Regions from separate parts of the Paenibacillus sp. FSL L8-0436 genome, predicted to be linked through region 1. Evidence: riboswitches for the same ligand, from Rfam matches in the RefSeq annotation. Region 1 holds a riboswitch; each other region holds the start of a gene.
What was found. Region 1 has a riboswitch for thiamine pyrophosphate ahead of NSS79_RS02090 (ABC transporter substrate-binding protein). Riboswitches for the same ligand answer to the same signal wherever they lie in the genome.
Positions count from the first base shown of each region.

Region 2: it holds a riboswitch for thiamine pyrophosphate, as region 1 does, so the genes downstream of both, thiC (phosphomethylpyrimidine synthase ThiC) here and NSS79_RS02090 (ABC transporter substrate-binding protein) in region 1, are expected to answer to the same signal.
Region 3: it holds a riboswitch for thiamine pyrophosphate, as region 1 does, so the genes downstream of both, NSS79_RS10245 (thiamine phosphate synthase) here and NSS79_RS02090 (ABC transporter substrate-binding protein) in region 1, are expected to answer to the same signal.
Region 4: it holds a riboswitch for thiamine pyrophosphate, as region 1 does, so the genes downstream of both, NSS79_RS14425 (ABC transporter ATP-binding protein) here and NSS79_RS02090 (ABC transporter substrate-binding protein) in region 1, are expected to answer to the same signal.

Region 1 covers NZ_CP151955.1:442,376-445,586, reverse strand. Annotated here, with positions in the region: gene NSS79_RS02100 (sigma-70 family RNA polymerase sigma factor) at 1-166, shown strand, start outside; gene NSS79_RS02095 (hypothetical protein) at 144-1,541, shown strand; TPP riboswitch at 1,615-1,725, shown strand; gene NSS79_RS02090 (ABC transporter substrate-binding protein) at 1,850-2,920, shown strand; gene NSS79_RS02085 (thiamine-binding protein) at 2,961-3,211, shown strand, end outside.
Region 2 covers NZ_CP151955.1:6,557,102-6,560,312, forward strand. Annotated here, with positions in the region: gene thiC (phosphomethylpyrimidine synthase ThiC) at 141-1,919, opposite strand; TPP riboswitch at 2,024-2,130, opposite strand; gene NSS79_RS30260 (SDR family oxidoreductase) at 2,215-3,033, opposite strand; gene NSS79_RS30265 (PadR family transcriptional regulator) at 3,064-3,211, opposite strand, start outside.
Region 3 covers NZ_CP151955.1:2,301,359-2,304,569, forward strand. Annotated here, with positions in the region: gene NSS79_RS10240 (SDR family oxidoreductase) at 1-703, shown strand, start outside; TPP riboswitch at 951-1,053, shown strand; gene NSS79_RS10245 (thiamine phosphate synthase) at 1,166-1,774, shown strand; gene thiS (sulfur carrier protein ThiS) at 1,826-2,029, shown strand; gene NSS79_RS10255 (thiazole synthase) at 2,314-3,078, shown strand; gene thiH (2-iminoacetate synthase ThiH) at 3,108-3,211, shown strand, end outside.
Region 4 covers NZ_CP151955.1:3,151,076-3,154,286, forward strand. Annotated here, with positions in the region: gene NSS79_RS14415 (ABC transporter substrate-binding protein) at 1-187, opposite strand, end outside; gene NSS79_RS14420 (ABC transporter permease) at 184-960, opposite strand; gene NSS79_RS14425 (ABC transporter ATP-binding protein) at 941-1,702, opposite strand; TPP riboswitch at 1,854-1,957, opposite strand; gene NSS79_RS14430 (amino acid ABC transporter substrate-binding protein) at 2,234-3,067, shown strand; gene NSS79_RS14435 (amino acid ABC transporter permease) at 3,122-3,211, shown strand, end outside.

The DNA.
Region 1 (3,211 bases):
ATATTTCCTTTATGAGAGCCTTGATCAGCTTGCGCAAACCTTCAGTCTCAGTAAAAAGGCAGTCGAAAGCCGCTTATACCGTTGCCGGACGCTGCTCAAGCAGGCGTTAGGCCTGTCTGAGAGTCAGGGAAAGGAGGCGCAACATGGCCAAAGACATGAAAATTGAGGAACAGCGCCTGTTTGGGATGATTGATTCTATGGGCTTCAGCGATGCAGAGCTTGCCTTAAGTGTTCTGCCGGAGGTTGACCAAGGTCTGTATCTGGCAGACGAAGAGGAGGCAGCTTCGCTCGCCCGCGTCAAAGCACGTACACTTGCCCGTCTGGAGCCCGAAGCCGCTGTCCACACCTTCCGTTCCTTCGCCCGGAGATCCCGGAGGCGGAATATCTTCGCGGCCGCAGCGGCAGTAATACTCATCGCTGCCGGTATGCTCGCTTTCTCTCCTGAGGTACAGGCCGGGTTAAGAAAGGCGCTGAGTTTCCTTCCTGGCTTCGGCACCGTTGTGGAGAACAGCCCCGGTGACCGGATCTATGTACTGAGCAAACCCTATGACATTGCTGTGGGGGACGGAAGTCTGACCGTGGATGCCGTTCTCCTGCAAGAGCTTGGCGGGAGCATTACGCTTCGCGGCCGGAAAGTCCCTGAAGTCAGCGAATTTGAGGCAGATATCGGCGGCAACCGCTATACTTTCACCTCTTATATGCGTTCGTCCTCGGAGGGAGAGTGGTACGGCAGCTACAGTTCAACTCAAGCGGTGCAACTGAAGAAGGATAATCTTCTAACCCTGCATCTGGGCGGCACAACCGTTGGTCCGTTACAGCTTAACGCTCCGAAGACAGCTGAGGAGCTCGGGGAACTCGGCGCAAGCGATATACAGCAGGATGTGCGGATTACTGCTTTTCCGGTGGACCTTGGCGGCGGGCTTGTCCGTGTCCAGTTATTGCCCACTCTGACGGCGGAATCCGGGCTGACTGTCCATTCTTACGGACTGGAGCCGCTGGTGCCTGGATCAGGTCTCTATATAGAGAACGCGGCAGGAGAAAAGGCGGCACTGGAGCAGCCTGAATCCATGTCCTATCCTTCCGACCTCCGGTTTCGTGAGACTGCCGGGGCGGGCGCTTGGCCTTATACGGTCTTCATTCCTTATATTGAAGTTTCAGATCGTGACGCCGTATCTGCAGAAATAGAGATTCCGCTGCCTGAGATCGGCCAGGAGAAAAGGCTCCACACACGCGCGGAAATCGCGGGCTTTCCGGTAGAGTTCACCCGCATTGAACGTACCGGCGAGACGGCTGCCAGCGTCGATGTGAATGTGAATTTCAATGCCGCTAAGCTGCGGACGCTGAAGTATTTCCTTATTCGCTATCCGGGGCAGGCGGACAACAGCTCGTTCTCTTGGGTGAATACGGACCAGACCTACGGCGTGATGAAGACCCTCCATTTAGAAGCAAAACCCAGGGAGGATAAGCTGCGGTTTAGGCTGTCCGAGCCGCATTTTCTGCTCAAAGGGCCCTGGCGCCTGCCGCTGAAGCTTGATAGCTAAGCAGAGTTGCTACTGGACAACTATGGAGCGGGCGTCTATAATACACCGTAAGAACACAGCAATACCTATAACTTCATAGTACCAGGGGTGCTGGAATTGGCCGGCTGAGATTGTATCCCACAAGATACTGACCCTTATACCTGATCTGGATAATGCCAGCGTAGGAATCGTCAATCGCTTACGGCCGTTTATGGCCCAAGCACAACCTTGCGCAAGTAACTGGTGTCCCGATTCTCGGGGCGCCTTTTTTGTATGGGACTATTCAGAATTTGGAAGACTAGGGTTGCTGGAAGGAGAGAAGAAGAGAAATGGGAGTCACAAAAGTATTAAAGCTCAGCCTCACCTGCATGCTGGTCTTTGCCATTGCCGGATGCGGCAATAGCAATGGGAACTCTGGCGGGAATGCGGCAGAGACTGCCGGGAACAGCACTACTGCTCCTGAAACCACTGCCGGGGCAGCAACGGACGCTCCTAAGGAGCTGACCAAGGTCAAGGTCGCGCTGGACTGGACGCCGAATACAAATCATACCGGGCTTTATGCGGCAAAAGAGCTGGGCTATTACGAAGAGGAAGGGCTGGATGTTGAAATCGTGCAGCCGGGCGCTGCCGGGTCCGACACGATGGTTACCTCGGGCGAAGCCGCTTTTGGCATCAGTGCTCAAGAGGCGCTGACGCTGGCCCGCCTGCAGAAGGTGCCGCTCGTGTCCATCGCCGCTATCATTCAGCATAATACCTCCGGGTTCGCTGCACCGAAAGACCGCAATATTAAGACACCGAAGGATTTCGAAGGCAAAACCTACGGTGGCTGGGGTTCCCCTGCCGAAGAAGCGGCCATGAAAGCCATTATGGACCCCGAAGGCGGAGATGTGAAAAAGGTGAAGCTGGTGAACATCGGTGAAGCGGACTTCTTCACCGCCGTGAAACGCGACATTGATTTTGCCTGGATCTTCTATGCCTGGACCGGGATTGAAGCGGAGGTGCGCGGAGAACCGCTCGACATGCTCTACCTCAAGGATTATGCCCCCCAGCTCGATTACTACACGCCGGTCCTGACTACGAGCGAGAAGGAAATTGCCGAACATCCGGAGCTGGTGAAGGCTTTCCTTAAGGCTACCTCGAAAGGTTATCAATACGCCATTGATCAGCCGGAGGAAGCCGCAGCCATTCTATCCAAAGCTGTTCCCGAGCTGGATCCCAAGCTGGTCCTGGCCAGCCAGAAATGGCTCAGCCCGAAATACAAGGATGATGCCGTCCGCTGGGGCGAGCAGAAGAGCGAGGTCTGGCAGGATTACGCCGACTGGATGTATGGCCTGAAGCTGCTCGATCAGCCGCTGGATGTTCCAAGCACATTTACGAATGAATTTTTGCCAGCTAACTGATTAAGGATGAAACCATTTAAACTGAGAGGATTGATATATTGTGGCCAATACATTGCTAAGCATTCAGGTAATTCCCAAAACTCCGAACAACGAGGATTCGATTCCTTACGTGGACAAAGCGATCGAAGTGATTCAGAAATCCGGTGTAAAACATCAGGTGAACCCGCTGGAGACCACGATGGAGGGCGAAATCACCGAGCTGCTTGAGGTTGTGCGCCAGATGCATGAAGCGCTGATTGCAGCAGGCAGTCCGAGCGTCATCTCCCAGATCAAAATCGCCCATAACCCGAA
Region 2 (3,211 bases), 1.3 Mb from region 1:
AAGGGGTTCCATCTCACCGAAACAAACTTATCCACCAGAAATGAAACAGCTTTCATAATCTGATTTACATTATAGGTATACGCCCGGAGACTGTCAATTGAGAGGGGGAGGGCGATTAGCGGCAGTCCCGGACCGACGGTTTATTTATAGATCAGACCTCCGCCTTCCTTAAACTCTTCTGCTTTATCCCGCATCCCTGCGGTAATCATCGCTTGCTCCGGTTCTTCTTGTCCCTCCTGCACCCTCGCCGTATCGCGGATACCATGAGAAATGCGCATACTGCAGAACTTGGGTCCACACATGGAGCAGAAATGAGCCGTTTTGGCCCCTTCCGCCGGAAGGGTCTCATCATGATATTCCAGCGCCCGTTCCGGGTCGAGCGACAAATGGAACTGGTCCCGCCAACGGAACTCGAAGCGCGCTTTGGAGAGTGCGTTATCCCGATCCTGCGCGCCCTTGTGTCCTTTGGCCAAGTCGGCTGCATGGGCGGCAATTTTATAGGTGATGACGCCTTCCCGCACATCATTTTTATTAGGCAATCCTAGATGCTCCTTCGGGGTAACATAACACAACATCGCCGTGCCGAACCAGCCGATCATCGCCGCTCCAATAGCCGAGGTGATATGGTCATAGCCGGGTGCAATATCCGTAGTCAGTGGTCCCAGTGTGTAAAAAGGAGCGCCATGGCAAAGCTCAAGCTGTTTATCCATATTCTCTTTGATCAGATGCATCGGTACATGGCCCGGGCCTTCCACCATCACCTGAACATCATGCTTCCAGGCAAGCGAGGTTAATTCACCCAACGTCTCCAGCTCGGCAAACTGGGCTTCATCATTAGCATCGGCAATGGAGCCTGGACGCAGCCCGTCACCCAAAGAGAACGCCACATCATAAGCCTTCATGATTTCACAAATATCCTCGAAATGTGTATAAAGAAAGTTCTCCTGATGATGGGCCAGGCACCAGGCCGCCATAATCGAACCCCCTCTGGAGACGATGCCCGTCATTCTTTTGGCCGTTAATGGGATGTAACGCAGCAGTACCCCGGCGTGAATGGTGAAATAATCCACTCCCTGCTCCGCCTGCTCGATCAGGGTGTCCCGGTATACCTCCCAAGTTAAATCCTCGGCCTTGCCGTTTACCTTTTCCAAAGCCTGATAGATTGGCACTGTCCCGATAGGCACCGGAGAATTGCGGATAATCCATTCACGGGTGGTGTGAATATTTTTACCCGTCGACAAATCCATGATGTTATCCGCTCCCCAGCGGGTAGCCCATCTCATCTTCTCTACTTCTTCATCAATGGAAGAGGACACCGCCGAATTCCCGATATTAGCATTGATCTTTACCAGAAAATTCCGCCCGATAATCATCGGCTCACTCTCCGGATGGTTAATATTCGCTGGAATGATCGCACGGCCGCAGGCTACTTCCTCTCTAACAAACTCAGGAGTTACATTTTCCCGGACTGCGATAAATTCCATCTCCGACGTAATCAGGCCTCTGCGGGCATAATGCAGCTGGCTGACATTGCGGCCCTCTCTGGCTCTCAAGGGACGACGTTGCAAGCCCGGAAACACCTCTGCCGCCGGCTTCTCTGTGAGATTCCCGTTATCCTCCGGCTTAACCGCTCTTCCCTCATAAGATTCGGCATCTCCCCGCTCCGTGATCCACTGAAGCCTGTGAGGCGTTAACCCCTTGCGGATATCGCTATAGGCTTCATCGTTAGTATAAGGCCCGCTTGTATCATAGACACGGACAGGAGCATTCTCCGCTTCTCCGGCCGTACCCGAGGTTCGGCTTAATGTAATCTCGCGCATCGGAACTTGAATATCAGGCCGTGAGCCCTCCACATACACCTTGTGACTTCCCGGAAAAGCACACAGATCAACCTCATGTTTCTTCTCTTGATTCAGCATCTTATTTCCTCCTTAAGGTTTGAGTAAATAAGAAAACGCGCAAAAAAGCCGCTCCACATGGAGCGGCTCAAAAATCCATATAAGGCTAACGCCAACAATGAAATAAAAGTCCGGCTCCACTTTCCTACGCTGGTATAATCCAGATCAGGTTCAAGGGTCCAGGAATGCATTTTTCCCGTCTCAGCCTATTCAGGCTCCCCTAGTGGTTTCTTATTTAGTTATGTTAAAGTTACAGAGAAATCCAGCAATTGTCAACCGGTGCTCTTAATAGAGCTTTGGATAAACATGTCCTCTTTTATGAAAAATGCTGAGCTATATTACTTAGATACTCTTCCTCAACCGTATTTTTCTTCATACTTATGAGCATTTTCGCATCTTCTCCCACTACATAACGGAATTTGCTGGTACCGTCTGTGGCCGCTTGATAAATAGTGTCAGCTACAAGTTCTGGTGCCGAAGCATAGTCTGGAGCTTTTTCCATTTCCCCTAATTTACCCAGAAAGGCAGTAGTGAATGATTTATAATCCGTTAAGTCATCATTAAAAAAGAACTCCATCGATCTTCCGCCAAAGTCCGTGCTAATGGCTCCTGGTTCAATCAGCTTTACTTTGATGTTTTGTGATGCTAATTCAAAAGATACGGATTCAGAAAAACCTTCTACCGCGAATTTAGTGGAGTGATACAGAGACATCGTAGGAAAGGTCACGATCCCTCCCATTGAAGAGATATTGATTAGCAACCCTTCCTGATTAGATCTAAAATGTGGCAACATGGCTTTAGTCATACTAATAAGACCAAAAACATTCACTTCAAATTGTCTTCGGATCTGCTCATCCGTAGCTACTTCTATAAGCCCCATTGTCCCGTATCCGGCATTGTTCAGGAGAACGTCAATTTTACCAAACCGCTGGACAGCTTCAGCTAATGCAGATTGGATGGTATCTGTTTTCTCAACATCTAACCGCAACACCAACACATTGTCCAATGTGATGAATTCAGTTTCTTTTTCAGGTGCACGCATCGTGGCTACTACGTTCCATCCTCTTTCAGCAAAATGTTTTACTGTAGCTCTCCCAATGCCGGATGAAGCACCCGTGACAAAAATTGTTTTCAATAAAATCCCTCCTAAATGTATCAGAATTCGTTAAATACTGCTATTCCCTTCCACTAACTGCTCCATGCTTAACAATCCCTCGGCAATGGTTGCAAGTTTAGCTTTATATTCTGCTATCCCAATCTGGATGCAAATGATCTGGGCCGGGTGCATTTCAGCTTTATAATGTGAATACTGC
Region 3 (3,211 bases), 1.9 Mb from region 1:
TATTGGCCGGGCGGTTGCCGTTCATTTTGCCAAGGAGGGTGCGGATGTCGTTATTTCCTACCTCAATGAGCATTCCGATGCCGAAGAGACTAAACGCCAGGTGGAGCAAGAGGGGCGGAAGTGCATTCTGATTGCCGGCGATATCGGCGTGGAGGCGTTCTGCCAGGATCTGATCAATAAGACGGTGGAAGGACTCGGCAAGCTGGACATCCTGATTAATAATGCGGCCGAGCAGCATCCGCAGGAGAAGATTGAGGATATTACCTCCGAGCAGCTGGAACGGACGTTCCGCACGAATATTTTTTCGATGTTCTATTTGACCAAGGCAGCCATGCCTCACCTGAAAAAAGGGTCCACGATCATCAACACGACTTCGATCACAGCCTACCGGGGCAGCCCGCAGCTGCTGGACTATTCGTCCACCAAAGGGGCGATTCTCAGCTTTACCCGTTCGCTGTCGATGAATCTGGCGGACAAAGGCATCCGGGTCAATGCCGTAGCGCCGGGACCGATTTGGACACCGCTTATTCCGTCGACCTTTGACGCGAAGAAAGTCAGTGAATTCGGCGGCACGCAGCCAATGAAACGCCCGGGACAACCGGAGGAGCTCGCTCCGGCCTACGTGTATCTGGCTTCTGACGATTCATCTTATGTAAGCGGACAGGTAATGCATGTGAACGGCGGCGAGGTCGTAAACGGCTAAATGCGGTTGCTGATTCCACTGCTATGAATAATTAGAGTCTGGAGCGGAACCTTGGGTTCCGCTCTTTTTGAAAATATAAGAATTTATAGGCTTCACGCTATAAATTATCCTTCTATTTCTCGCTGAAACGGATACCGTCCTTTTGAGGACGGCGAAGCCGTTTCCACTTGTGCAGGCCTCCTTTAAAGGATGGCTCTTCAAGGAATAATATGTTAGTATATGAAACGTTAAGCGTAATTGAATATGAATTTGTCACTAGGGGTGCCGCAAGGCTGAGACGAACATACCCGTTCGGACCCTTTGAACCTGATCTGGTTTATACCAGCGTAGGGAAGTGGAGAACGAATAACTGCAGCGGGCTGAATGGCCCGGTATTCCTGTATATATTCCAGACTGCCTCCTTTACGGGGGGCGGTCTTTTTTGTGTTTGCCGGTAATGCAAAAGAACAGGAGAAGGTGAACGTGTTGAAAGAGATACATTTGATCTCGGATGGAAGGCAGAATCCGGTGCAGTTTGTTCAGCTGGCTGCGGCTGTGCAATTCATAGTGGATTATATCCATCTCCGGGAAAAGGCAATGTCTGCGCGGGAGCTCATGGCTCTGATGGAGCAGCTGATTATAGCGGGGGTTCCGCCTGCCAAGCTGGTGATCAACGACCGGATAGACGTTGCTCTGGCCGCAGGGGCGGGCGGGGTCCAGTTGGCTTGGCACAGCCTGCCGCCTAATGCAGCGCGCAGTGTAGCACCGGACCTGCGATTGGGAAGGTCGGTGCATTCCCCGGAGGAGGCGGCTGAATCCGGCCTGCAGGGAGCGGACTTCTGCCTGTTCGGGCATGTGTTTCCCTCGGCCTGCAAGCAGGGGCAGCGGGAACGCGGATTGCAGCAGCTGGCTGAGGCTGTCCGCTACAGCAGCATTCCGCTGATCGCCATAGGCGGAATTGAGCCGGGCAATGCCGGAAAGGTTCTGGCAACGGGTGCTGCCGGAATTGCCGTAATGTCCGGAATATGCAGTGCAGGAGATCCTGTGGCCGCCGCTACAGCCTACAGATCAGCAGTTCAGGCCGTACCTTAAGTCTGAAGCCATGAATAATGCTCCTGCACCAGTTAAAGGAGGTGAGCAAGCATGAATTTAATCGTGAATGGAAAAGGCGGGGCCTATGAAGAGGGCTGCCGGACTGTAGCTGATCTGCTAAGCCGGTCCGAGTGGACCGGGAGACTGGTTATCGTGGAGCTGAACGGTGAGATCGTCGGCAAGGAGGTTTACGGAGATACGCTGCTGAGTGAAGGTGACCGCGTAGAGCTGGTCCATTTTGTCGGCGGGGGCTAAAGTGCCGGTGCGTGTTGCCGGATGCAAGAAGCAAGAGGTAAATGGTATGAGGTAAGTGGCAAGTGGTAGGAAGCCAGAGGTAAGACGTAAGACGTAAGAAGCAAGAGTTAGAGGTAAGACGAAAGAGGAAAGACGTAAGACGTAAGACGCAAGAGTTAAAGGCAAGACGTAAGACATAAGACATAAGACATAAGACGTAAGACATAAGAGGTAAGATGAAAACTCGGCGTATCAGTAACAGAGGCTCCGCATTTTAGCGGGCCACTATCTCAGGAGGCGATTTTATGCAAGATCCTTTCGTTATCGGCGGAATCCCTTTATCCAGCAGGCTGTTTATCGGAACCGGGAAATACAGCCGCAATACCCTTATTCCCGAAGTGATTGCACGTTCGGGTTCTCAGGTCATTACGGTGGCTCTGCGCCGGGTTGATCCGGAGAGCAACGACAACATTGTTGCGCATATCCCCTCCCATATGACGTTGCTGCCCAATACCTCCGGCGCGCGCACAGCCGAAGAAGCGGTGCGTATTGCCAGACTGGCCAGGGCGGCAGGGCTGGGCAATTGGGTGAAGATCGAGGTCATTAATGATCAGAAATATTTGCTGCCCGATAATATGGAGACAGTTAAAGCTACGGAAATATTGGCTGCAGAGGGTTTCGTTGTACTGCCGTATATGAGTCCCGATCTTTCCACGGCTATCCGGCTCAAGGCAGCCGGAGCGGCCGCCGTTATGCCGCTGGGTGCGCCCATCGGCTCGAACCGCGGCCTGCAGACCAAGGAGCTGCTGCGGATTCTGATCGCAGAAGTGGATCTTCCGGTGATTGTTGACGCCGGTATTGGCAGACCTTCCGAGGCTGCTGAGGCAATGGAAATGGGCGCATCCGCCGTGCTGCTGAACACGGCAATTGCTACTGCGCATGATCCGCTTCTGATGGCGGAGGCATTCCGTGAGGCGGTAACCGCAGGGCGCAAGGCTTATCTGGCCGGACTGGGGCCGGTGGAGGAGGCGGCAACGGCCTCTTCGCCGCTGACCGGCTTTTTGTTCTAGCCAATGGAGAGAAGGAAGGGAGGAAGAGCATGAGCTTTTTTGATACGGTGACCAGGTTAGAGCAGCTTCCTTACGAGACTTTATGGAAGCAGTATACTGCGGTGGATGTGAAGCGGGCGTTACGATTGGAACA
Region 4 (3,211 bases), 2.7 Mb from region 1:
CGAGCATTATAGTCAGCTTGTGCGGTTTGCCGCTGGAATTCTCTGAAGAAGCGGCGGAGGTATCCGGGTCTTTTGCGCTGACGCAGCCGCTTAAGAGGGTAAGCAGGCATAACAACAATAAGTATGGAATAAGGCGGTGTGATTTCTTATGTGTGGAAGGATTGCGATACAGCTCAGGATGGGTCATCGGTAAAATCCTCTTTTCTGCAAAATGAGTTTTTCGAGCACAGCGATACTGAGAAACAAGGCTACACCCAAAGCGGACAGCAGCAATACGGCGGCGAACATTTCTGCACTTTGCAGATTGCCGGCCATCCGCCGGCTGAAATAACCAAGCCCCCGGCTGCCGCCCAGCCATTCCCCGATCGTCGCTCCGATCACACAGTAGACGATAGAAAGCTTAAGTCCGGAGAAAAAGGAGGGCAGCGCCAGCGGAATCTGCGTCTTGCGCAATATCTGCCAGCGGTTTGCCCCAAGCGTCAGAAGCAGGTCTCTGTACAGGCTGCCGTTTTGCCGCAGGCCGTCATAGACGGCTACCACAACCGGGAAAAAGGCAGTCAGAAAGACGACAGCAACCTTGCCCCACAGGGTATAGCCGAACCACATAATAAAAATAGGTGAGAGCGCAATCAGCGGAATGGTCTGGCTGATAATCAGCATGGGATAAAGTGCTTTGGCGAGCGGAGCGAACATATGCATGCCGATACCCAGCAGTGTTCCGCAGACAACCGAGAGGGCAAACCCGATCAGTGTCTCCTGCAACGTGGCGGGCAAATGCTCTCCGAACAGCAGCCCCCGCTTTTCAATCAGCGCTGTCCAGATTGCACTTGGCGCCGGGAGAATAAATGAAGGGATCATGTTCAGCAGTGCTGTGATCTCCCATGCCGCAATAAGCAGCACCACAAGCAGTAGAAAGGGGCCATAAGTCCGCAGCTGTTTCTTATACCATAGAGCTCTCATGCAATCTACGCTCCAAATCCTCCCGCAGGGCAACAAACTGCGGTTCATAATTCATTTTGTAATGTCTGGGTCTCGGCAAAGTGACGAGCAGCTCCTGCAGCCCACCAGAGCCGCCGGTCATCAAATAAATCCGGTCGCTGAGCAGCAGCGCTTCTTCAAGATCATGAGTGATGAACAGAACGGACTTATCCAGCCCGCCCCACAGCTCCAGCAGCCAGCGGTGCATCTCCCGCTTGGTGATCGCGTCCAGCGCTCCAAACGGCTCGTCAAGCAGCAGCAGTTCGTTGCCTGCAGCTAGTGTGCGCAGCAGGGCGGCCCGCTGGCGCATCCCGCCGGACAGCTCCTGCGGATAAGCATTTTCCTTGCCGGAAAGGCCAAAGCGGTCCAGCATTCCGCGGATCCGGGCGAGTGCCTCGTGCCGGCTAGAGTCCTGCTTCACCTCCCAGGGAAGCAGGCAATTGTCCAGCACGGTCCTCCAAGGCAGCAACAGGTCCTGCTGCGGCATATAAGCGATCTGTCCAAGCCGCGAGCGTATCGAAGGAGAGCAGCGTCCATGTACGGTTATTTCACCGCCGGACGGCTCTAGCAGGCCGGCAATGATTTTGAACAGTGTGCTTTTCCCGCAGCCGCTGGCTCCAACAACGGAAATGAATTCGCCTTGGCGGACGGTCATTGAAAGACCGGAGAATACCGGATTCCTAGTCGCTGCAAACGAATAAGTCAGGTTGGTTATAGTGAGCATATTGGAATGTGGAAACCTCCTGAGGGCGTAGTTTGTTTGACGATACTTGCCTGACCGGCGGCAACAGCAAACACAAGAAAGACCCATTCATTTCCGGAGGAAATAAATGGGTCTGAACGTCACAGTCAGTTAGCTTAGTGCGGCTCCGCTGAACAATTCTGCTCCACTTCCCTCCGCTGGTATGATCCAGATCAGGTTCCAAGGGTCCGGAGCTTAAAGCTCCGTCTCAGTCGGCCGACTCCCCTAGTGAAATAACAGGTCAATATTGAATTTGCAATTGCTAATTAATATACCATATCCCGGCAGTTTGTAAAGAGAAGCAGTCGCTCACATTGCTGCAGTCCGGTTATGAACAGCGTGATCATACCGGCGGAAATCGCCTCTTTGCTGGAGCCGTACCGTTTCGGCTGGTATTAAGTAGAGATCCGGACTGAAGATGCAAAAAACTTGATGAAGCAGCGGTGCTTTTGGGCAAGATAAGCAAGTGTCCATGCAGTGAAAAATAGAGGGATTTTGAAAGGGGTTCATGTGATGAAGAAGCTTAGCCTGACTATCCTGCTGCTGCTAACTCTGCTGCCGGCCGGGGCATGCGGCAATAATAACAATACAGCGCCTGCGGCTACTGCCGCGCCCACAGAAGGAGCGGCGGCTCCGGCCGGGCAGAACTCACTGGAAGCTGTTAAAGCGAGTGGCAAGCTGCGTATTGGTACGGAAGGGACATATGCTCCGTTTACTTTTCATGATGCAGAGGGCAAACTTACCGGTTTTGATGTGGAGATTGCCAAGGAGATTACGAAACGGCTGGGAGTGGAACCCGAATTTGTGGAAACCCAATGGGATGGCCTGTTTGCCGGCATGGATGCCAAACGTTTTGATACGATATTCAACGAGGTTTCGATTACGGATGAACGCAAGGTGAAATATGATTTCTCTGAGCCGTATATCGTCTCTAAGGGAGTGCTGATCGTGCGCGAGGATAACCAGGATATTACAGCCTTCGCGGATCTTAAAGGCAAGAAGGCAGGTCAATCGCTGACCAGCAACCTGTCCGATATCGCCCGGGAGAACGGTGCGGAGATCGTCGCTGTGGATGGCTTCAGCCAGGCCATAGACCTGCTGACCTCCGGCCGGATTGATGCGACCGTAAATGACGGCTTGTCCTATCTCGACTTAAAGAAGCAAAAACCAGATGCAAAGATCAAACAGGTGGATGAAACGGCCGAGGGGTCGCAAAGTGCGGCAGTTTTCCTCAAAGGAAACGAAGAGCTGGTTAATGCTGTCAGCAATGCGCTGGCTGAAATGAAGAGCGATGGAACCTATCTGAAAATTTCGGAGAAGTACTTTGGGGCGGATGTGTCCAAATAACAAATGGAGCTGGCGCGAAGATGCAGCCGAGTGTCCAAAAAGGATGTCTGAACGATGGATGACCGGAAAATTGGGATTTTCATGGATTCACTGCTGCCCCTGTTTAAAGCGGGGGTGGCTTATACCCTTCCGCTGGCGCTTGTT